4 regions of the Microbulbifer sp. S227A genome follow, and region 1 is predicted to be linked to each of the others. Evidence: riboswitches for the same ligand, from Rfam matches in the RefSeq annotation. Region 1 holds a riboswitch; each other region holds the start of a gene.

What was found. A riboswitch is a leader RNA that binds a small molecule or an ion and turns the genes downstream of it on or off. The one in region 1 is predicted to bind cobalamin.
Region 2: it holds a riboswitch for cobalamin, as region 1 does, so the genes downstream of both, ACP15R_RS21380 (hypothetical protein) here and ACP15R_RS09135 (ABC transporter substrate-binding protein) in region 1, are expected to answer to the same signal.
Region 3: it holds a riboswitch for cobalamin, as region 1 does, so the genes downstream of both, ACP15R_RS05435 (energy-coupling factor ABC transporter permease) here and ACP15R_RS09135 (ABC transporter substrate-binding protein) in region 1, are expected to answer to the same signal.
Region 4: it holds a riboswitch for cobalamin, as region 1 does, so the genes downstream of both, ACP15R_RS05370 (DUF1636 family protein) here and ACP15R_RS09135 (ABC transporter substrate-binding protein) in region 1, are expected to answer to the same signal.

What each region holds. Positions count from the first base shown of each region.
Region 1 is NZ_JBNAFZ010000003.1:282,288-285,996, reverse strand. Features, by position in the region: gene ACP15R_RS09145 (amidase family protein) at 1-205, shown strand, start outside; gene ACP15R_RS09140 (6-bladed beta-propeller) at 202-1,050, shown strand; cobalamin riboswitch at 1,101-1,295, shown strand; gene ACP15R_RS09135 (ABC transporter substrate-binding protein) at 1,468-2,478, shown strand; gene ACP15R_RS09130 (FecCD family ABC transporter permease) at 2,475-3,515, shown strand; gene ACP15R_RS09125 (ABC transporter ATP-binding protein) at 3,512-3,709, shown strand, end outside.
Region 2 is NZ_JBNAFZ010000011.1:37,943-41,651, reverse strand. Features, by position in the region: partial or broken gene metH (methionine synthase) at 1-1,661, opposite strand, end outside; gene ACP15R_RS21380 (hypothetical protein) at 1,761-2,063, opposite strand; cobalamin riboswitch at 2,183-2,395, opposite strand; gene ACP15R_RS21375 (efflux RND transporter permease subunit) at 2,483-3,709, opposite strand, start outside.
Region 3 is NZ_JBNAFZ010000002.1:129,218-132,926, reverse strand. Features, by position in the region: gene ACP15R_RS05445 (cobyric acid synthase) at 1-941, shown strand, start outside; gene cobF (precorrin-6A synthase (deacetylating)) at 938-1,678, opposite strand; gene ACP15R_RS05435 (energy-coupling factor ABC transporter permease) at 1,741-2,418, opposite strand; cobalamin riboswitch at 2,466-2,657, opposite strand; gene cobA (uroporphyrinogen-III C-methyltransferase) at 2,694-3,413, opposite strand; gene ACP15R_RS05425 (cobyrinate a,c-diamide synthase) at 3,410-3,709, opposite strand, start outside.
Region 4 is NZ_JBNAFZ010000002.1:115,464-119,172, forward strand. Features, by position in the region: gene ACP15R_RS05360 (manganese-dependent inorganic pyrophosphatase) at 1-822, shown strand, start outside; gene ACP15R_RS05365 (DUF6552 family protein) at 882-1,133, opposite strand; cobalamin riboswitch at 1,406-1,599, shown strand; gene ACP15R_RS05370 (DUF1636 family protein) at 1,681-2,070, shown strand; gene cobW (cobalamin biosynthesis protein CobW) at 2,072-3,127, shown strand; gene cobN (cobaltochelatase subunit CobN) at 3,143-3,709, shown strand, end outside.

The DNA of each region.
Region 1 (3,709 bases):
GCTGGCCGATCTGCAGGATGACGCGGCCTATGACCGGATCAACCTGCTGGCTCTGCGCAACACCAGCCTTGGCAATGTCATCGACGGCTGTTCGGTCAGCCTGCCATTGCCGGACCATCCTGGCGCGGGGCTGATGCTGACCGCCGCCCACGGGCAGGATGCGCGCCTGCTGGCGATGACCGAGATGTTGCAGGGCGCGCTGTGAACGCCACGGGACCGGCGCAGCGCCCCGCCACCTATGTGGCATTGGGCAAGCGGCGCTACCGCGTGGCACATGTCGCGGATCCTGCCCTGGACGGCCTCAGCGACCTGGCGCTGTGCGGCGAAACCATCGTGGTGCTGCGGCGACAGGTGCCGGAGCTGGTGCTGCTGCACCCCGACGGGGGCCTGACGGGAGAAACCGCCGAACTGGCGCAATTCGCCTGTGGCCACGGGCTGCGCAGCCTTGGCGACGGGCGGCTGGCGGCGACCGACATGGACGGGCACAAGATCGCGTTGCTGGATGACACGCTGCGCGAAACCGCCCGGCTGCATTGCGACGAACGGCCGGGGCTTGGCCGCCCGTTCAACCATCCCTGCGATTGCACCGTGGGGCCGGATGGGCGGCTCTATGTCGCCGATGGCTATGGCAACAGCGCGGTACACATATTCGGCCCCGACCTCGCGCATATCCGCAGCTTTGGCCAACCCGGACGCGGACCGGGCGAATTCTCGACACCACACAGCATCCTCATCGATGGCCGGAACCGGCTCTGCGTCGCGGACCGGGAAAACAACCGGGTCCAGCGGTTCGATACCAACGGCACCTGGCTGGACGAAATCACCGGGCTGCACAAACCCATGGCGCTGGCGCTCACCCCGGACGGGCTGCTGCTGGTCAGCGACCAGACCCCGCGCCTGTCGGCATATGACGCAGCGGGGCGGCTGGTCGGGCGCTGCCGAACCTTTTCCACCTATGGTCACGGGCTGGCGGTCACCGGGAACGGCACCATCGCGATTGCCGAGATGTCACCGGACCGGGTGACGCTGCTGATCCCGGACGGGGCATAGGCCACCGCCGCGTCGCACCGCAAAAAACCCTTGCCGCAACCGGCGCGGCTGTTTATCGAACGCGGGTCGGTTTCCGAAAGGAATCAAAATGGGAATCCGCCGCCGGCCTCCGGCGAAACGGAACTGCCCCCGCAACTGTAAGCGGTGAGTGAACAGCGAGACATCCACTGTGGCGCAAGCCATGGGAAGGTCGCTGCCAGCCATGACCCGCCAGTCAGGAGACCTGCCGACGCATAACTGCAACGCGGCCCGGACGGGGTGTCCGGAGAGGTGTCGAATGAAGTCTTTCCCCCGGTGGTCCCGTCGGACCACCACAGCCAGCACGATCCATGCCGCCCCGAGGGCGGTCGATCTCGCCAGCCCTGGGCGCGACATGTCTTACCTGTTTTCGGGCGCATCACTGACCGGAGACATGACATGTTCACCAAGACCCTGACCGCCGGGAGCCTCGCGGCGGCCTGTTTCGTGCTGCCCGCACAGGCGGAAACCACCTATCCCCTGACGCTCGAGAATTGCGGCGTCCAGGTCACCTTTGACGCGGCCCCCGACAGCGTCGTGTCGGTTGGGCAGGCGGCCACCGAAATCCTCTATGCGCTCGGACTTGGCGACAAGGTTACCGGCACATCAGTCTGGTTCACCGACGTGTTGCCGGAATATAAGGAGCTGAATGCCGGGATCGAACGGCTGGCGGACAACGACCCCAGCTTTGAAAGCGTCGTGGGCAAACGCCCCGGCCTGGTCGCGGTGCAATATGAATGGCATGTCGGCCCCCAGGGCATCGTCGCCACGCGCGAACAATTCTCGGACCTGGGCATTCCCACCTACACGCTGCCCGCCGATTGCGTGGGCAAGGACAATTCCACCGGCTCGGACGGCACGCGGCTCGAACTGTTCTCGATGGACAGCGTCTATCAGGGCATCACCGAACTGGCCCAGATTTTCGATGTCGGCGACCGGGGCGAGGCGCTGGTTGCCGAGCTGCGCGCCCGCGAAGCGGCGGCGATCGAAAAGGCCCGTGGCCTCGGGCTTGATGACGCCTCGGCGGTGTTCTGGTTCTCGTCGGCGGAAATGGATATCGACCCCTATGTCGCCGGTCAGGGCGGCGCACCCGCCTATATGATGCAGGCGCTCGGGCTGGCCAATGTCATCCAGAGCAACGAGGAATGGCCCACGGTCAGTTGGGAAACCATCGCCCGCGCCGATCCCACCGTCATCGTGGCCGCCCGTATGGAGCGCCGCCGCTTTGACGCCGATGACATCGAGAAAAAGCTGGAATTTCTCGGCACCGACCCGGTCGCCAGCCAGATGGCAGCCGTCAGGGATGACCGCATCGTGACTCTCGACGCCCATGGCATGGACCCGTCGATCCGCAATATCGGCGCGCTTGAAACCCTGGCCGAGGCGCTGGCTCGGTACAACCTGCAATGACCTATGTGACCATCCCCATGACGCATGTCAAACCGGTCGCGGTCTGGAGCGTGACGGGGGTGGTCGTGCTTGTTACCGCGATCCTTGCGGGCGTGATGATCGGCGAAACGCCGCTGTCGCCGGGTATGGTTCTGGCGGTGTTTGCCAACCATCTCTGGGAGGCCGGCCACGTGGTCGATCCGATCGATGCGGGCATCATCTGGAGCTATCGCCTGCCGCGCACATTGGTGGCGGCAGCCTGTGGCGCGGGGCTGGCATTGTCGGGCGTAGTGCTGCAATCGCTGGTGCGCAACGCGCTGGCCGATCCCTACCTGCTCGGCGTGTCGGCGGGGGCCGGCACCGGGGCTGTCGCGGTCTCGATCCTCGGGCTCGGCGGCGGGCTCATCGGCATGTCGGCGGGGGCCTTTGGCGGTGCTACGCTGGCGTTCCTGCTGGTTTCGGCGCTGGCACGGGCGGCGGGTGGCGGCTCGGCCCACCTGATCCTCGCGGGCATTGCCGGTTCCCAGCTCTTCAATGCGCTGACATCGTTTTTCATCGCCAAATCCGCCAATGCCGAACAGGCGCGCGGCATCATGTTCTGGCTGCTGGGCAACCTCTCGGGCGTGCGTTGGCCCGACGTATCCCTTGCCCTGCCGGCGGCGGCCATCGGGCTGCTGGCCTGTTTCTGGTTTGCCCGCGCCATGGACGCGTTCTCTTTTGGCACCGCCTCCGCCGCGTCGCTGGGCATCGCGGTGCGCCGGGTGCAGGCCGTGCTGATCGGCGCGACCACCCTGATGACCGCCACCATGGTCAGCATCGTGGGGTCGATCGGCTTTGTCGGCCTCGTCGTTCCCCATGCCATGCGCTTTATCGTCGGCCCGCGCCATGGCCGGCTGGTCCCGGCCTCGGCGCTGGCGGGCGCGGTGTTCCTGATCGCCGCGGATGTCACCTCGCGCATCCTGATCCCTGGCCAGGTTGTTCCCATCGGCGTCGTCACCGCGCTGGTGGGCGCGCCGGGCTTTGCCCTGATCCTGCTGCACAACCGGAGACGGCCATGAAACTGACCGCGCGGGACCTCGGCTGGATCGCCGGGGGCAAACGCATCGTCGACGGGGTATCGCTTGCGATCGAACCGGGCGAAACCCTTGGCCTCGTGGGACCGAACGGGTCCGGCAAGTCAACGCTGATGCGGCTGCTGGCCGGGCTCGCACCGCGCCCCAGCGGAACCGTACAGCTTGACGACGCGCCCATC
Region 2 (3,709 bases), on a different contig from region 1:
CATGTTCTTCGATCCCCGTCGCCACGGCAAAGATGTTGGGATCAAAGATGATGTCCTCGGGGGGGAAGCCGACCTTTTCGGTCAGAACCCCGTAGGCGCGTTCACAGATCTCGGTCTTGCGTTCGAAACTGTCCGCCTGCCCGTCTTCGTCAAAGGCCATGACCACCACGGCGGCCCCATAGGCCAGGCACAGCGACGCCTGATGGATGAACGCCTCTTCGCCTTCCTTGAGCGAGATGGAATTGACCACCGGCTTGCCCTGCACACATTTCAGCCCGGCCTCGATCACCTCCCACTTGGATGAATCGATCATGATCGGCACGCGGGCGATGTCCGGCTCGGCGGCGATGAGGTTGAGGAAATCGATCATCGCCTGTTTTGAATCGATCAGCCCCTCGTCCATGTTCACGTCGATGATCTGGGCCCCGTTCTCGACCTGATCCCGCGCCACATCGAGCGCGGCGGCATAGTCGCGATTGGTGATCAGCTTGCGAAACCTGGCCGACCCCGTGACGTTGGTGCGTTCGCCCACGTTCACAAAGGGGATGTCGGCGGTCAGGACAAAGGGTTCCAGCCCGGACAGGCGCAAAAGTGGATCAGGCAACGGCTTTCTCCTCTACCCGGCGCGGCGCATGGGCGGCGACATGTTCTGCCATGGCGCGGATGTGGTCCGGCGTGGTCCCGCAGCAGCCACCGACAATGTTGATCAGCCCCTCGCGGGCAAAAACCTCGATCTTGCCGGCGGTGTCCTCGGGCCCTTCGTCATAGTCGCCAAAGGCGTTGGGCAGGCCGGCATTGGGATAGGCACAGATCAGCGTATCCGCGACGCCGGACAGTTCCGCGAGATGCGGGCGCATGGCATCGGCCCCCAGGGCACAGTTCAACCCAACGGTAAAGGGGCGCGCATGGCGCACCGAATGCCAGAACGCGGTCGGCGTCTGCCCCGAAAGCGTGCGGCCCGAAGCATCGGTGATGGTGCCCGAAATCATGATCGGCAGGCGGCGGCCCACCTTGGCAAAGCTCTCGAACGCGGCAAAGATCGCGGCCTTGGCGTTCAGTGTATCAAAGATCGTCTCGATCAGGATCAAGTCCGATCCGCCCTTGATCAGCCCGTCGATCTGCGCGCCATAGGCGATGCGCAAATCGTCGAAGGTCACGGCGCGATAGCCGGGGTCGTTTACATCGGGACTGATCGAAGCGGTGCGATTCGTCGGTCCGACAGAGCCAGCCACCCAGCGGGGCTTGCCATCTTGCGCCGTCGCCCGATCCGCCGCGCGCCGGGCCACCTGCGCCCCGGCGACATTGAGATCCTCAACCGCGCCTTCCAGCCCGTAATCGGCCTGCGCGATGGTGGTCGATGAAAAGGTGTTGGTGCCCAGAATATCCGCCCCGGCGCGGGCAAAGGCGTATTGGATGTCTTCCACCGCCTGCGGCTGGGTCAGAACCAGCAGGTCGTTGTTGCCCTTTTGCGGATGGTCGCTCTGATGACCGCAGCAGCCGCAGGACCCGGGAATATGCCCTTGCGCGGTGAAATCCTCTTCGCTCATGTTCAACCGCTGAATCATCGTCCCCATCGCGCCGTCAAGGATGAGGATACGTTCGGCCGCCGCACGGGTCAGCGCCCCATAGGCCGGGGTTTGGGGAAGGGCAAAATTATACATCGTTCACCTGCTTTCTCAGGCAGGCGGGATACCATCGCCCTCACCCAAGGCCAAATTCATATTTCAGGTGAAGATTATGAGTAACGTTCACATAAGGGGCTATAACAACCGTCTGCGCTCGCGGGCGCCGCCGCGCCGCGCGGGTCGTGGCAGTTTCAGGTCGGACAGCGCCATCGGCCCCGCAAGCGAGCGCCGCACGAGATCGCAGAACACGGCAACGCTGGGGTCGGTAGCCTCGAACGGCGCGGCCTTGTCGAGCGCCTGTTGCGCCTGGCTTGCATAGCCCTGATCGCCGTTCAGAAAGGTCAGCCATTGAACAAAGCCCATCCGGCCAAGCTCTTCTGCCCGTTCCGGCGTTTCCGAATGGGCCTGAAGGCCGTGGATCGTGCGTTCAAGTATCATCGCGCCCTCCGCGCAGAACGGCGGGGTGGTGATCGCGGCGATGTGTCGGGCCGGTCGGGTCCATGACTGCCTCCGTATCCCCGAGGCACCCCGCCCGGGTAAAAGGTGACTGCGACCGCGACATGCGGCCGAGGATGGCAGGTCTCCTGACTTGCGGGTCAAGGCAGTTCCGAACCTTCCCGGCGCATCACGCGCCAGTGGCAATTTTCGAAACCGCTCTCCGCCTACAGTTGCGGGGGCAGTCGCGGAATTGGGAGGTCCTCCCGCACCGCGTTCCCTTTTCAGCCGCACCCGGACTCTCCGGAGGCGGCACCATCTCCCTATTGGTGGCACGGAAACCGGGCCCTGTCCACCGCGAACGCCGCAGCGCGGCAAAACACGGGTCGAAACCGGCTCGATCCGCGTGGCGACCCTGCGCCTCAGCCTTGTTTCCTGCGGGCAAAGATCAAGGTAATCATCACGAAGAACACCGGCACGAAAAGCACGCCCAACGCGGTAGCCGAGATCGTGCCGCTGAAGACACCGGTGCCGATGGCGGTCCGCCCGCCGGATCCCGCGCCGGTCGAAATCACCAGCGGCAGAACCCCCAGCGTGAACGCCATCGAGGTCATCAGGATCGGGCGGAACCGCTCGCGCGCGGCTTCGACCACGCCTTCGTAGAGCGGTTTGCCCGCCTCGATCTGTTCCTTGGCGAATTCGACGATCAGGATCGCGTTCTTGCCGGTCAGCCCGATCACCGTCAGCAGGGCCACCTGGAAATAGACGCCGTTGTCAAAGCCGCCCACCCAGGCCCCGACCAGCGCGCCCGTCACCCCGATGGGCATGGCAAGCATCACCGCAAAGGGGATCGACCAGCTTTCATAAAGCGCCGCGAGACAGAGGAACACCGCCGCGAGGGACAGCGCATAGAGCAGGCCGGCCTGGCTGCCGGATTCGATCTCTTCAAGCGACAGGCCGGTCCATGCAACCTCGAAACCGGGCGGCAGCTGGGCCGCCAGCGCCTCGATCTCTGCCATCGCCTCGCCGGTGGTGACGCCCGGCACCGGGTTGCCCTGCAACTGTACCGCGGATACGCCGTTGTAACGGTAAAGCCCCTGGGGGCCGTATTGCCAGTTGGCCTTGGAAAAGGTCGAGAACGGTACCAGCCCGCCGGTGGCATTGCGCACCCGCCAGCGTTCGATGTCTTCGGGCACCATGCGATACGGCGCGTCGCCCTGCACATAGACCCGCTTGATCCGGCCCGCGTCGATGAAATCGTTCACGTACTGACCGGCCCAGGCCACGGACAACATGTCGCCGACCTCGGTTGCCGACAGGCCCATCGCCCCCGCCGCGCGCCAGTCGATGTCGAGGTTGAACTGGGCCGCATCCTCCAGCCCGTTCGGCCGGACCGAAGCAATCAGCTCGCTCTGCGACGCCATGCCCATCAGCTGGTTGCGCGCCTCGATCAGCTGTTCATGCGACTGGCCGCTGCGGGCCTGGAGGTAGAAATCAAAGCCGCTGACATTGCCCAGCTCGATCACCGCCGGGGGAACGATCGGGAATACCAGCGCTTCCTGGATCTGCGAAAAAGCCCCAAAGGCGCGACCGGCGATGGCATTTGCGCTCTGGCTGGATTCGGTCCGTTCGGACCAGTCCTTGAGACC
Region 3 (3,709 bases), on a different contig from region 1:
GGGTGATCGCCCAGATGGTCGGTACCCGCGCGGTTCTGTCAGATCAGGACAGGGCAACGGTTGCCGGGTTCCTGATCAACAAGTTTCGCGGTGATCCGCGCCTCTTTGACGATGGCTATGATCTGATCCGGGCGCAGACCGGATGGCAGGGGTTTGGCGTCTTGCCGTGGTTTGACGACGCCTGGAAATTGCCTGCCGAAGACGCGCTCGACATTGCGTCGGCCCCGCATACGGGTGCGTTTCACGTGGTCTGTCTGTGCCTGTCGCGGATTGCCAATTTCGACGATCTCGACCCGCTGGCGCAGGAGCCCGGCCTGACGCTGACGATGTTGCGCGCGGGCGAGCCGATCCCCGGTGATGCGGATCTGGTGATCCTGCCGGGCAGCAAATCGACCCGTGGCGATCTTGGCTTTCTGCGGGCACAGGGCTGGGACATCGATCTTGCGGCCCATGTGCGGCGTGGTGGTCATGTGCTGGGCATTTGCGGTGGCTACCAGATGCTTGGACAGATCGTGCGCGATCCGCAGGGGATCGAGGGACCGGCAGGTGAAACGCCGGGGCTGGGCCTGTTGGACGTGGCTACCGTGATGGAACCCGAAAAACGCCTGACGCGGGTCCAGGCCGAGCACCTGGCTACGGGGCAGATGTTTGATGGCTATGAGATCCATATCGGCCAGACCGGTGGCCCCGATTGCGCCCGGCCATTTGCGCGTATCGACGGCGTTGACGAGGGCGCGATCAATGGCACCGGGCGGGTGATGGGGAGCTATCTGCACGGGCTCTTTCGCCATGACGGCTTTCGCGCGGCATTCCTGTCCGGCCTTGGCGCACGCAGTTCCGGCATTCGGTATGACGCGGGCGTCGAGACCACGCTGGATGCGCTGGCCGACCATATCGAGGCGCATCTGGACCTGCCCGGATTGCTTGCGGTGGCGCGCTAGCGTCGCCGGCGCAGCAGGTAGATATCCATGATCCAGCCATGTTCGGCGCGTGCCTGCTCGCGCGTGGTCTGGATCTGACCGGCGACCTTGTCCAACGGTCCGCTGAGCAAAAGCTCCTGGTCCATGCCCACATAGGCCCCCCACCAGATATCGTATTGGGTGGCATCGAGGCTGTGAAACGAACATTCCCCGTCAAGCATGACCATCGCAGTGTCGGTGCCTTGCGGCCAGCCATTGTCGCGCAATTGCCGGCCCGTCGTCACCACGAACGGCGCGCCAAGTTCGTTGGCCGGAATGGCATGGGCGGCGGTCAGTGCCTGCAAGGCCGTGATGCCCGGAATGACCCGGGTGCGGGGGCGCGGATCAAGGCGCGCGGCAATGCGCAGCGAACTGTCATAAAGCGACGGATCGCCCCAGACCAACAGGGCAACGACCCGTGCCTCGGGGCAGGTATCGATCGCCGCCTGCCATCGCGCCGCGATCGCGTCATGCCATGCATCCACCCCGCGCAGATACCCGTCATCGGCGCGGCGTTGCGGGATGTCGAAATAAGCGATGCGCGGCGGTTGCTCCGTCACGTTGGCGATGATGGTTTCGCGCAGCCCGGCAAGGTCCGATTTCCCGGCCCCCTTGCGCGGGATCAGGATCAGGTCGGCGCAGCGGATCGCCTCGGCCCCCTGGCGGGTCAGGTGGTCCGGGTTTCCCGAGCCGATTCCGATCAGCAACAAGTCTTGCATGGCAAACAAAAGGCCCCGTCGCGCAACCGGACGAGGCCCCCCTCTCTTTATGTCGTGGGTTCCTATGCGGGGTTGTGCAGGCGATCCGTGACCAACGCGGAGTCCCGCAAGCCCTTGATCGACTTGGCCCCGGCGAGCACGGCAAGGTCGATCAGCGGTTCGATCAGCACGACCATCATGTAGGCGATCCCAAAGCTGGCCACCGACGCAAAGCTCTCGGCCCCGACGCCCTGGCCATAAAAGGCCCAGAACGCCACCCAGGCAACAACGCCACCCTGATAGGCCGCCGACAGCTTGAACACATCCATGTATTTCAGGTCGACATAGGCCACGTCCTGCGGCACGGCCCGGCGCGCCATGGCCCCGATTGCAAAGAGCGGCACCAGCAGCGTGGTGATGTTGACGAAATACATCGGCATGTCACTGGGCGCAAAGAACAGGCCCTGTATCGCCAGCCCGGCGGCAAGGCCGACGGCGGCGGGGGCGATCCCCAGGATCAGCAGCAAGGTCGTGCCCAGGATAAAGTGCACCTCGGAAACCCCGACGGGGAAATGCGGCAGGACTTCGAAAAATATGAAAACCGCCAGCGTGGCAATCACGCTGCGCGCCACAAGGGACGGCAAAGAGCGGGTTTTCAACTCGTCCGCGATGAGTTTCAGCGAATAGCCAGCGGCGGCTGCCGCGGTGCTATAGGCCAGGACCATCTTGGCGCCATGTACGATTCCGGGTTCGATATGCATGTTCTGTCTCCTTACCGCCAACCCCGGCGGATTGCGTGGCCGCCAGCGCGGCCGGTTTCTCCACGGCAGGTTTCCTGACTTTCGGATCGGCGCATGCGCTGAACCTTCCCGGCGATATGCCAGTGGTTAGCTTCGCACATGCTCCCCGATTACAGTTGCGGGGGCAGTCCGGGCATTTCACCCTGTTCCCTATTATCCCGGGCCTTGCGGGCACGGGCACCGTGTTCCCTTTCATGGGTGACAGCACCGTCTTGCGTCAAGTCCAAAACCGGCAATCAGCCCTCTGCCAGCGGCCCGTACAGGATCAGCGCCGGTGCCGAGCCGCGTTCCCCGCCCAACCGTTCTGCCAGGGCCGAGATGGTGGTGCGGTGCAGCGCCTGTTCGGCTGTGCCCACGGCTTCGGCCAGCAGCGCGGGGGTGTCTGCCGCCAGCCCGTGTGCGATCAGCATCTCCGCCAGCCTTGGAAAGGTGCGCTTGCCCATGAACACCACGGTTGTGGCCTGATCATCCGCGAGTGCGGCCATGTTCAGATCCTCGGGCAATTCGCCGGCAACATCATGACCGGTCACGAATTGCACCCGCCGTGCCGTCAGACGGCGGGTCAGCGGTATGCCCGCCGCCGCCGCCGCCGCGCAGGCCGAAGGGATGCCGGGAATGATCTCATAGGCAATCCCCGCGTCGCGCAGTGCGACAAGCTCTTCTTCGAGCCGTCCGAACATGCCGCCATCCCCGGATTTCAGGCGCACCACCCGCGCACCGCCCTTGGCATAGTCAACCAACAGGCGGCTGACATGGTCCTGCTTGGGCGAGGGGCGCCCGGCGCGCTTGCCAACCCCGACGAGATCGGCCCCGGCCCCCGCATGCGACAGGATCGGGCCCGAGGACAGGTCGTCAAACAGGATGGCATCGGCATGTTTCATCCGGTCCACGGCCTTCAGCGTCATCAATTCCGGGTCTCCGGGCCCGGACCCGACAAAGGAAACAAACCCGCTCATGCCACGGCCTCCGCGATCAGGTGAAAGAACGTGCCGGTGACATTGCCCCGTATCGAACCGGTCTCGGGAACCGTGGCCCCCTCGGCATCGGTGACATCCGCAAGCGGCCTGTCCGGCTGCTCGAGAATGGTGGAATAATGGAACTCGTGCCCGCGCAGCGCGGAACCGGCTGCAAAGCCGGGCATCGCCGTGGCCAGCGTCGCCTTGCGATAGCCAAGGTGGAATTTGCGCTTCTCATAAGACGTGACCAGCCCGAGCAGCCCGGCCATCCGGTGCCGCTTACCCTCCTTGTCGAT
Region 4 (3,709 bases), on a different contig from region 1:
GCCGAGGCGGTGCTGCTGGGAGAGCCCAACACCGAGGCTGCCTTTCTGCTGCAACGCTGGGATCTGCCGAAACCGGCAATCATCGCCGACGTGGCCGACGACGCGCCGGTTGTGATCGTGGACACCAACAACCCCGCCGAGTTGCCCGCGAATATCAACAATGCCGACATTCAGGGCATCATCGACCATCACAAGCTGGTTGGCGGGCTGGAAACCAAAGGCCCGATCGACATCACCATCCGTCCGCTCGCCTGCACCGCCACCATCATGCACGACCTGATGGGCGAGGATGCCGCCAGGATGCCCGATTGGGCCAAGGCCACCGCGCTGACCTGCATCCTGTCCGATACGCTGGAATTCCGCAGCCCGACCACCACACCGCATGACAAGGCCGTGGCCGAGGCGCTGGCCGCCGATCTGGGCCTGTCGATCCCGGAATATGCTGCCGAAATGTTCGCCGCCAAATCCGACGTGTCGTCGTTCAGCGATGCGGAATTGCTGCGCATGGACAGCAAGGAATACGAGGTCGACGGCACCAAGTTCCGCGTTTCGGTGCTGGAAACCACGTCGCCGGCAACCGTTCTGGACCGCAAGGCCAGCCTGATCGAGACCATGACAACCGTCGCCGCCGAAGATGGCGTTGATCAGGTTCTGCTGTTTGTTGTCGATATTCTCAACGAAGAATCGACGCTGCTGGTGCCCAACGACCTGGTCAAGACGGTCGCCGCCAAGAGCTTTGACGCCGCCGCAACCGGCGACAGCGTTGTCCTGCCCGGAGTGGTGAGCCGCAAGAAACAGATCATTCCGAATCTCAAGGTCTGATCCGGTTAGTGCCGCCCCCGGTAATTGCACCGGGGGCGCGTACCCTTGTGTCGCGCGCTCTAGCTGCTGCTCATCCCTGCCAGCATCGCGCCGAGCGCCACCAGATGCACCAGCATCAGCGCCTTGTCCTTCCACAACGCGCCCACGGCAAACCAGCCGATCACCCCGACCAGGAACAGGTACAGGTTCAGTGGAGTCCAGCCAAAGCCGGTCGCCGTATAGCCGAGGATCTGGATGATCGACGCGGCCCATTTGACGAAAAACACCACGGTTTCGCGCGATGGTCTGACGGGTGTGACAACAGATTGCATGGTTCTTTCTTTCGCTGGACGGACGAGAGAACGCCCTGTCTCTCGCCGCACTTGATATGATAGGTTGATGTTACGGCCCATTGATGCGGTCTATACCCGTCACGCCGGCCGCAATCTCGCCAGTTCGATCCACGCCTGGCAGCAGTTTTTCTACTGTCACTCCCCCGCCCCGCCGGGTTCTGACATGCGAAACAACCGCGCGACCACGCATCGGGCACGCCGCCGCTAGGCCTGGATACGCCTTCAAACGCTTGACAACCCGCCGCCCCTTGGTCATTCCGCGACATGTTGGTTTCTGCGAAAGCAGATGAAAAGGGAATGCAAGACGCAGCCGCCCCCGCGACCGTGACCGGAGAGGTCGCCCAAGCCACTGGCCATTCGGGTCGGGAAGGCGGGCAGACCGCCAGAAAGCCCCGGCTTTCTGACATCCGCAAGCCGGGAGACCTGCCAGCGCCGATATGACGTTAACCGGGCGGGGTGCCTCGGTGACGGGCCCGGCCCCGGCTTTGCCCGCCCGCCCCGCCTGCCAAAGATGGAAGGTGACCGGATGAACCAGACTGCAAACGGGACCGCCCCGGTCGAATTGCTGGTCTGCACGACCTGCCGCAAGGGCATGCCCACCGATACCGAGGGTCCGCGCCCCGGCGCCGTGCTGTACGAGGCGCTGGCGGCGGGCCAGCTGCCCCCCGGCGTCACCCTGCGCCCGGTCGAGTGCCTGTCAAACTGTGACAGCGGCTGTTCCATCGTGCTGCGCGGCGGCGATGGGCGCTGGACCTATGTTTATGGCAATTTCGACGAGACCGGTGACGCGGACATGATCCTCGAGGTCGCCTCTCGCTATCACGACACGCCCGATGGGCTGATACCCTGGCGTGAACGCCCGGTGCATTTCCGCAAGAACTGTATCGCCCGCATTCCCCCGATTGGAGACCAGTAACATGTCCGACCTGTCCAAACTGCCCGTCACCGTGATCACCGGATTTCTCGGGTCCGGCAAGACCACCCTGATCCGCCACCTGATGCAGAACCCCCAGGGCAAGCGGCTGGCCGTTGTCGTCAACGAGTTTGGCGATGTCGGCGTCGATGGCGAGATCCTGAAATCCTGCGCCATCCCGGATTGCCCCGCAGAGAACATCATGGAACTGTCCAACGGCTGTATCTGCTGCACGGTGGCCGATGATTTCATCCCCACCATCGAAGCCCTGATGGCGCTGGATCCCCGCCCGGATCACATCCTGATCGAGACCAGCGGGCTGGCCCTGCCCAAACCGCTGCTCAAGGCGTTCGACTGGCCCGATATCCGCAGCCGCATCACCGTCGATGGCGTGATCGCGCTTGCCGATGCCGAGGCGGTGGCCGCTGGCCGCTTTGCCCCCGATGTCGCGCGCGTCGATGCACAGCGCATGGCGGATGACTCGATCGACCACGAAACCCCGCTGTCCGAGGTTTTCGAGGACCAGATCAGCTGTGCCGACATCATCCTGCTGACCAAGCCCGATCTGGCCGGCCCCGACGGCATCGCCAAAGCGCGCGAGATCATCGCCGCCGAGGCGCCCCGCCCGCTGCCGGTGGTCGAGGTAGCCGAGGGCGCGGTTGATGTGCGGGTGGTCCTGGGCCTTGAGGCCGCCGCCGAAGACGACATGGACGCCCGCCCAAGCCACCATGACGGGGCCGACGACCACGAACATGACGATTTCGAAAGCATCGTTGTCGAACTGCCCGAACAAGCCGATCCCGCCGACCTCGTTGCACGGATCGAGCGCCTCGCCAACGAAAGGAACATTCTGCGGGTCAAGGGGTATGTCGCCGTGACCGACAAGCCCATGCGGCTCTTGGTGCAGGCGGTGGGTGCGCGTGTGCGGCACCAGTATGACCGCCCGTGGACACCCGGCGAAGCCCGTCGCGGCCGGCTCGTGGTGATTGCCGAGCATGACGACATCGACGCCGCCGCGATCAACGAGATGCTGACCGGCCTCGCGGTCGCCGCCGAATAGGAAAGCGCGCCGCCGATGCATGTCGTCTTTCGCGAAAGCCATGGGCTCGAGGAAACGGAAACCCCGACCGACCTGGGCCAGAGCCCGGCGGATCTGGTGGTTCTGTCCTTTTCCGACAGCGACCTTGGCGCCTTTGCGGCGGGCTGGCATCGCGGCGGCGGCCCCGAGGGGCGGATGCCCACGCTGCGGCTGGCCAACCTTGCGGCGCTGAAACACCCGCTGTCGGTCGATACCTATGTGGAACAGACGCTGAGCGGGGCCCGGGGCATCCTGATCCGGCTGATCGGCGGGGTGCCCTATTGGCCCTATGGCTTGCAGCAGGTGCAGGCGCTGGCCGCGCAAAACGGGCTGGCGGTTGCGGTGTTGCCCGCCGATGGCCGCCCCGACCCGCGGCTTGACGATTTCTCGACGCTGCCGCGCTCGACCCTGCGGCGGCTGCAACATCTCTGCGACACCGGCGGAACCGTCGCGGCACAGGCGGCCCTGGCCCAGTTCGCGCTGGCGGCAGGGCTGTATGCCGGCCCGGTGCTGGGCTCCAAGACCCTGCCACAGGTGGGCGCGTGGACCCCGGAACAGGGCGTG